DNA from 2 places in the Nitratireductor lacus genome. Region 1 is predicted to be linked to the other one. Evidence: riboswitches for the same ligand, from Rfam matches in the RefSeq annotation. Region 1 holds a riboswitch; the other holds the start of a gene.

Region 1 (4,245 bases):
CCCGCAATACATCCAGTTCAGCGATCACAAGATCGCGCCGGCGGAGGCCGACCATTATCACCTCTACTGGGGCGATGATCGTGCCGCCCTGCTGGAGGAAGTGACCAACTGGCCGACTTACTACCCGTCCTCGCTGGGCGCGGAGGAGATAGTCGAAGAGATGATGGCGCACTGACCGCGACGCACCCTCCTCGCCTGCGCCCGGCCGACAGGCCGGGCGCGCTCCTTCCCTATGTTCTTCCCACCAAGAGGCCGCCATGCCTGACACAGCCAGACCCTCGAATCGCCTGCCCGTCACCGTGCTTTCCGGCTTTCTCGGCGCCGGCAAGACCACGCTTCTCAACCATGTGCTCAACAATCGCGAGGGACGCCGCGTCGCGGTCATCGTCAACGACATGAGCGAGGTGAACATCGATGCCTCGCTCGTGCGCGACGGCGGCGCCAACCTGTCGCGCACGGAAGAACAACTGGTCGAAATGACCAATGGCTGCATCTGCTGCACGCTGCGCGACGACCTGTTGAAGGAGGTGCGCAGCCTATCGCGGGATGGCCGCTTCGACTACCTGCTCATCGAGGCAACCGGCATCGCCGAGCCGCTGCCGGTTGCCGCGACCTTCGATTTTCGCGACGAGAACGGCGAAAGCCTGTCCGATGTCGCAAGGCTCGACACCATGGTCACGGTCGTCGATGCCGCGAACCTCCTGAAAGACTACGCGTCACAGGCCTTCCTGCGAGACCGCGGCGAGGCCGCTGGCGACGCGGACGATCGCGCACTGGTCGACCTGCTCGTCGAACAGATCGAATTCGCCGACGTGATCCTACTCAACAAGGTGTCGGCCACCCCCGCGCACGATCTCGACCTTGCACGGAAGATCGTCCGTTCGCTCAACCCCGATGCGGAGCTGATCGAGACGGACTTCGCCAAGGTACCGCTGGACAAGGTCCTGAATACCGGCCGTTTCGACTTCGAGAAGGCCGAACAGCACCCACTCTGGTTCAAGGAGCTGAACGGTTTCAAGGACCATGTTCCCGAGACCGAGGAATACGGCATCCGCTCCTTCGTCTATCGCGAGCGACGGCCCTTCGACCCGATGAAGCTCAAGGCATTCATAAACCGGTCGTGGCCGGGCGTCGTCCGCGCCAAGGGCTTCTTCTGGCTGGCGACGCGCCCGCATTATGTCGGCGAGATCAGCCAGGCCGGCGCGCTGATCCGGACAGGCAAACGCGGCTTGTGGTGGGCCTCCGTGCCGAAGCATCGATGGCCGGACCACCCCGAATGGCACATGGCCATGAAGCCTTATCTCGACCCAATCTGGGGCGACCGGCGGCAGGAGATCGTCTTCATCGGTTGCGACCCGATGGACGAAAGCCGTATCCGCGCCGAACTCGATGCCTGTCTCGTGGCCGAACGCGACTTCATGCCGGGCCGCTGGCGCGACCTGCCCGACCCGTTCCCCAGTTGGGAAAGACAGGTGGCGTGATGACTCGGTCACCTCGTCCTCGTCCTATAGCCGTCCAAGGTAACCCATCTGGCGAAGGCTCGGACCGAGACTGTCATTTCGATGGGAGGGTAAGCAATTCCGAAGCATTGCGATTGCACGACGACCGCGATACGCTTGCGGACGATGGTTCCCGGGCCGCAGCCGGCCTGGGTTAAAAGGGAACATGGTGCGGCCCGTCGGGCCAAGGCCATGGCTGCCCCCGCAACTGTAAGCGGCGAGCAATATCCGACATGCCACTGGCCGAAGAGCCGGGAAGGCAGGATGGCGCTGGGACCCGCAAGCCAGGAGACCTGCCGTCAGCGAGAATTGACCGGACGGGGTGCGCCGGGAGGAAGCTCGAAGGCGATCCTCGGTCGTCATGCGCGCCATCCTTCCGTACCTTGAGGAAAGGGTGGCGAATGGAGGACGTTGAACCAGGGCATGGCATTGTTGTCTGCACACGCTGTCGTGGCCAGCGGACAGTCGAAAGGCTGCCCGGTGAACGACTGATATCTTTGCTGCGCGCAGCACTCGATGGTGGCCTTGTCGGCGGGTTTCGTCTGGATGGAGCCGACTGCATGGCCGGATGCGGAAGGCCGCTGACGGTCGCCTTCTCCGCACATGGCAAAGCAACTTATCTCTTCGGTGACATCGAGCCGGATCGGGATGCTCTCCACTTACTCGCGTTCGCACGCCTCTACCGCTCACTCTCGGACGGTTGGTGCAACGAAAGCCAACGCCCGCCCGGGCTCAAGGGCAAGACGCTTTCGCGCATACCCGCTCTCGTTGATGCAGGCGGCACCCAATGAACCCGGTTTTGCTTGAGGCGTGTGATCTCGGGTTTCGTTCCGCGGCTGGGACGAGTCTTGTGGAAGGCGTCACTATGACAGTGGCGTCGGCTGATCGGCTGGCCATCATCGGGCCGAATGGAGCCGGCAAGACGACATTGCTCCGAATGCTCGCGGGATTGCTCCGGGCGAGCTCGGGCGAGATTAGGTTCGAAGGCAACTCCCTCGACCGGATTTCTCCTGTCGAACGTGCCCTGAATATCGCCGTCGTAGGTCAGTCGGATCAGGCAGACCCTCGCCTGGCGGTGATCGACTATGTAGAACTTGGCAGAGTTCCTCACACCGGCCTGCGCAAAAAAAGCGAGGAGCGCGACACAGTCATTCGTGCGCTCGAGCGAACGGGTCTGCTGAAGATGCGCGATCGCCCGATCGGCTCCCTGTCCGGTGGCGAGCGCCAGCGTGCCCAGCTTGCCCGCGCTATCGCGCAAGAGCCGAAGGTCCTGTTCCTGGACGAGCCTACCAATCATCTCGATCCGCGTGCGCGCAGCGAAATCCTTGAACTGGTGGCAAGCCTGGGCATCGCGGTGGTCGCGGTGCTTCACGACCTTCCGCTCGTCACACCTTTCGCGTCACGTGTCGCGATCATGAACAGGGGCCGGCTTGTAGCACTCGACACACCGGCGAAGACCCTGACGCCGGACCTTATTCGCGAGGTTTTCTGCGTCGAGGTGCTGCGCCTGCCGCACCCGGCCGATAACCGTGAGCTGACGATCTTCGACATTCCGATGCGGCTCTCTGTCAATCTCTGATCCACTGGAGGATTTTTACCTTGAAGCGCTTTTTCATCTGTCTTGCCGCAAGCGTTGCGGCTTCTGCCGCCTGGGCCTTCCCGGTCACCGTCGACAATTGCGGGACAGCGCTAACGTTCGAGGCACCACCGAAGCGCGCTGTCATCCACGACCTCAACATGACGGAAATGGCGTTCGCGCTCGGCCTCCAATCCTCCATCGTCGGCCTGACTGGCATCACCGGCTGGTACAAGGTCGGGCCGGAGTTCGTCGCGCAGCGAGGATCGATCCCTGAACTGGCGCCGAAATATCCGACTTTGGAGAACCTGATCTCGGTCGAGCCCGACTTCTTCTTCGCCGGTTGGTACTACGGCATGAAGCCGGGAGGCGACGTCACGCCCGATACGCTGGCGCCGCATGGCATCAAGACCCTGGTGCTGACGGAAAGTTGCGTCCATCTCGACAGCGACAGGCCGGCTGCTTCCATGAACCTGCTTTACACGGACGTGGAGAAGCTCGGCCGGGTCTTTGGCAAGGAAGACGAGGCGGAAAAGTTGATAGACGGCTGGAATCAGCAGCTCGCCGAGATCACCGCCAGGGTCGGCGACGGCACTGGAACGCGCGTGTTCCTCTACGATTCCGGTGAGGACAAGCCCTTCACTGCAGGAAAGTTTGCCATCCCGACTGCCATGATCTCAGCCGCCGGCGGCGAGAACATCATGGCCGACATGGAGACGAGTTGGGGCAATACGGATTGGGAGACGGTCGCGACCCGCAACCCCGAATTCCTGATCCTGCTCGACTATCAGGACGATGCCGGCTACGCCAAGCTGCTCGACTTCCTCAAGGCGCATCCGGCCATGAAGGAAACCGACGCCGTCAGGAACGAACGATTCGTGGCGCTGCGCTATGCCGAACTGACGCCCGGCCCGGCCAATATCGAGGCGATTGACAAGATTGCCCGGGCGATGCACCCCGAAGCCTTCTAAACGTGCCGTCTAAGCTTTACGGAACTTCGATCCTCGCAGGCGTGGTGGCGGTCGCCGTTCTGGTGCTGCTGTCGATCGCATACGGGTCGACGCTCATCCCGCTCGCCGACGTGGTCGCGTCGCTGGCTCACGCGGCAGGCCTGGGCGTCGAGGCTCCTTCTGGCCCGGTCAGTCGAATCGTTGTCGACCTGCGCCTGCC
Region 2 (4,245 bases), on a different contig from region 1:
ACTCTGTTCTCCATGTTTATGTACAGGATTGCAGGTCTCTACCCATCCTCATGGTGAGCTTCCTGAGCCTGTCGAAGGGCGAACCACGCACCGCCTCAAAGCAGGGCGCCCTAAAACTCCACACCCTTCTGCGCTTTCACGCCGGCGGCGAAATGATGCTTCACCTGCCCCATTTCGGTGACGAGGTCGGCGGCCTCGGTCAATAGCGGCTTGGCGTTGCGGCCGGTCACGACCACATGAAGGTCGTCGCGCCGGTCGGTCAGCGCGGTCACGACACGCTCAAGATCGAGATAGTCGTAGCGCAGTGCGATGTTCAGCTCGTCGAGAACGACCAGACCGATGGTCGGGTCGGCCATCAGTTCCTCGGCCTTTTCCCATGCCCGCTCGGCGGCGGCGATATCGCGCTCGAGATCCTGCGTTTCCCATGTGAAGCCCTCACCCATCGTGTGCCAGGAGACCTGATCGCCAAAGGCGGCAAAGGCATCCTTCTCACCGCAGTGCCAGGCACCCTTGATGAACTGCACGACACCCACCCGGCGACCATGGCCGAGCATGCGCAGCGCAAGACCGAAGGCGGCGGTGGATTTGCCCTTGCCCGGCCCCGTATTGACGATCAGAAGCCCCTTCTCGACCGTCTTGTCGCGCACCTCGGCATCCTGAACCGCCTTGCGTTTGGCCATCTTTGCCTTGTGGCGCTCGGCTTCGTTTGCGTCGATCTCTCGCATGTCACTTCACTTTCATGGGAAGGCCGGCAACCACCAGCGTGACGCTGTCGGCAGTGGCGGCGACTTTCTGGTTCAGGAACCCCGCCTCATCGCGGAAACGGCGTCCGAGCGGGGTTTCGGGCACGATGCCGAAGCCGACCTCATTGGAAACGAGAACCGTGGTTCCTTCTCTTGCGGCAAAAGCTGCAACCAGTCTCTCGGCGGCAGGCTGCAGCTCATGGTCGTTCAGCATGAGATTGCTGAGCCACAGGGTCAGGCAATCGACCAGAACCGTTTCGCGGGCCGGCAATTTCTCAAGTACGCCCGGCAGGTCGAGCGGGGCGTCGTGCGTCTGCCACGCCCCCGCCCCCGCCTCCTTGCGCCGCGCGCGGTGCATGGCGATGCGTTCGCGCATCTCGTCATCGAAGGCCTGCGCCGTGGCGATGTAGTGCCAGGGCGCGGGTGCGGCCTCGATCAGCGTCTCGGCATGGCGGCTCTTGCCGGAGCGCGCGCCGCCCAGAACGAAATGAAGGGATCGCATCGCTATTTTGCCGGCTCAGCCGACAAGATGCCCGGCAAGGAAGGTCACGCCGACGCCAAGGATGGCGGCACCGGCAAGCCGGGGCTGCATGGCCTCGACGGCCCAGCCGCGCGAACGGACCAGAAAATAGACGCCAAGCGCGATGACGCTCTGGATTGCGGCAAGGCCGGCGAGATAGGCGATGAGCGGCGTCTCTTCGCTGCCGACGATGGCTTCGCCGAAGGCATAGCCATGGAACAAGCCGACCACCAGGAACAGGGCGAAGACGAGGATTTGGTTCTCCACCGCCCGGCCGCGCGCCAGAAGCCAGCCGCCGGCAAGAACGCTTGCCGCGATGATGATTTCCGCCGCCGGCAGATCAAGTAGCATCAGGTGCAGACCGACGCCGATCAGCGAACCGGCGACGAACAGAAGCGGCGCAAAAAGGCTCATGCCGGCAACGGCAGCCAACAGGCCGGCGGCGACGATGAAGGCCAGATGATCGAGCCCGATCACGGGATGCGCCAGACCCGAGACCAGTCCCTCATAGAGGGTCGTGGGCGTCTGCCCGTCCATGGCGTGATGGGCCTCGGCGCTGGTTGCGAAGAGCGATGCAAAAGCGAATACGGAAAAAATGCGTGCGATACGCGTGGTCATGTCCGGTCCTTTCCCCTCCACCCGAGGGATACGGTGTTTCTTTCATGCTGTCGGCAGGTTTCCTGGCTTGCGGGTCGAAGCGTTTTCCAGCCTTCCCAAGGCGTCATGCCTCAGTGGCGATCAGGAAAACGCTCACCGCTTACAGTTGCGGGGGCAGCCATGGCCTTGGCGCATTTTGCGCCGCACCATGTTCCCTCTGGTCCGCTTCAGCGGAACCGACAGCGGCCCGACCATACAGGAACAGCCTCTTCCGGCAAACGCTTTCTTCACGCATTGACAGACGTGCCGGGCGAGCCATAAATGCGAGGCAGACGGTCCTCTTCCCTCAAGGGAGGAGGCTAAGAGGGAATGCGGTGCGGGCCTTGCCCAATGCCGCAGCTGTCCCCGCAACTGTAAGCGGAGAGCGCACCTGACACGCCACTGGGGCAACGCCCTGGGAAGGCTGGAGAGCGCGGCGACCCGTGAGCCAGGAAACCTGCCGTCTGAAAGTGAAATCCTGTCCGCCTGGCGGGTGTCCCGGGCAAGGAGTGTGCATTGTGATTGCCGATTGCGCCACCGCGCGCCTTCTCTCTGCCATTCATGGCAACCTTGCCCAAACGCGGCCTGAAAGGGCTTGCGTCTCCCTCGCCCGCATCCCCGCATTCACCACACTCCGTCTGAAGGATATCCCATGACCACGAGCTTCAATCGTGTGCCCTGCACCGTCGTGACCGGCTTTCTCGGTGCCGGCAAGACAACGCTCATCCGCAATGTGCTGGAAAACACCAAGGGCAAGCGGCTTGCCATCATCGTCAATGAATTCGGCGATGCGGGCGTCGATGGCGAGGTGCTGAAAGGTTGCGGGCTCGACACCTGTCCGGAGGAAAACGTTCTGGAACTGGCCAATGGCTGCATCTGCTGCACCGTGGCCGACGATTTCGTTCCGGCACTCGACCAGATCCTCGCGCGCGAACCGAAGGTGGATCACATCCTGATCGAGACCTCGGGTCTGGCCCTGCCCAAGCCGCTGGTGCAGGCATTTCAGTGGCCGGCCATCAAGAATCGCGTCACCGTTGATGGCGTCATCGCCGTGGTGGACGGGCCGGCGCTGGCCGACGGTCAGGTGGCGAACGACATGGATGCGCTCGCCGCGCAGCGCGCCGCGGACGATTCGCTCGACCATGACGATCCGGTCGAAGAGGTGTTCGACGATCAGGTGGCCTGCGCTGATCTGATCGTATTGTCCAAGAGCGACCTTCTGGACGCGGAAGGCAACGAGCGCGCCCGCGCGCGGATCGAAGACCATCTGGCGCGCAATGTGCAGATCGTGCCGAGCGCGCACGGCAAGGTGGACCCGGCGCTGCTGCTGGGCCTCGGCCTCGCGGTCGAGGACGATATCGAGAACCGCAAGACGCATCACGACGATGCGCATGACCACGAGCACGATGATTTCGATACATTCGTTGTCGATCTGCCATCGGTCCTGCGGCCTGAAGATCTGGAAGCGCGCGTCAACGCGGCGGTGGGAACCGGCGAGGTTCTGCGCCTCAAGGGGTTCGCCCATGTGAAGGGCAAGCCCATGCGCCTGCAGGTGCAGGCAGTTGGCCCGCGCGTTTCGCATCATTACGACCGCCCATGGAAGGCCGGCGAAGCCGCGGAAACGCGGCTCGTCGTGATCGGCCTCAAGGGCATCGACCGCGCGCGCATCGAAAGCCTTCTCTCGGCGTGATCCGATGCACATCCTCGCCACCACCACCGCTTCTCTCGACGATCTGATCGAGCCTGTCGATCTGCAACAATCGCCGGCGGATATGGTGGCGCTGTCGTTCACCGACAGCGATCTGGCGGGGATCGCCTCTGCATGGCAGGCCGGGCGCGAGGCCCTGCCCTCGCTGCGCCTTGCCGCGCTGCGCGATCTCAGACACCCCATGTCGGTCGATCTGTGGATCGACAACACGGCAGCGCATGCCCGCACCATTCTGGTGCGGGTTCTGGGCGGCTATGAGTGGTGGCGCTATGGCTGCGACCGGCTTTCCGCGCTGGCCCGGCAAAAGGGCATTGCGCTGGCATTGCTGCCCGGCGAATGCCATCAGGACGACCCGCGCCTTGCCGAGCGTTCCACCGTTTCGCCGGAAGCGCGCGCGGCGCTGCTCGCCTGCTTCCGCGAAGGCGGGCCGGACAATATGCGCGCGCTGACCATGCAGATGGCGCGCCTTGCGGGGCGGGATACCGAAGCGCCGGAGGCCGAACCGGTGGCCAAGGCCGGCTTCTATGCGCCGGGCCATGGCATTGTGGAGGCCGATTTTTTCGCCACGCTGCCCGGCAGGGCAATCGTTCCGATCCTCTTTTATCGCTCCATGCTGCTTGCCAGCGATGTCGCGCCCA

What was found. Region 1 has a riboswitch for cobalamin ahead of AC07E3_RS19285 (DUF1636 family protein). Riboswitches for the same ligand answer to the same signal wherever they lie in the genome.
Region 2: linked by a shared signal. The riboswitch ahead of AC07E3_RS09545 (HupE/UreJ family protein) and the one ahead of AC07E3_RS19285 (DUF1636 family protein) in region 1 are both predicted to bind cobalamin.

The regions. Positions count from the first base shown of each region.
Region 1 covers NZ_JBWKMB010000029.1:2,765-7,009, reverse strand. The annotation lists gene aztD (zinc metallochaperone AztD) at 1-175, shown strand, start outside; gene zigA (zinc metallochaperone GTPase ZigA) at 258-1,481, shown strand; cobalamin riboswitch at 1,610-1,814, shown strand; gene AC07E3_RS19285 (DUF1636 family protein) at 1,901-2,290, shown strand; gene AC07E3_RS19280 (ABC transporter ATP-binding protein) at 2,287-3,078, shown strand; gene AC07E3_RS19275 (ABC transporter substrate-binding protein) at 3,099-4,046, shown strand; gene AC07E3_RS19270 (FecCD family ABC transporter permease) at 4,049-4,245, shown strand, end outside.
Region 2 covers NZ_JBWKMB010000009.1:89,199-93,443, forward strand. The annotation lists gene cobO (cob(I)yrinic acid a,c-diamide adenosyltransferase) at 111-725, opposite strand; gene cobU (bifunctional adenosylcobinamide kinase/adenosylcobinamide-phosphate guanylyltransferase) at 727-1,245, opposite strand; gene AC07E3_RS09545 (HupE/UreJ family protein) at 1,261-1,881, opposite strand; cobalamin riboswitch at 1,917-2,116, opposite strand; cobalamin riboswitch at 2,177-2,378, shown strand; gene cobW (cobalamin biosynthesis protein CobW) at 2,552-3,589, shown strand; gene cobN (cobaltochelatase subunit CobN) at 3,594-4,245, shown strand, end outside.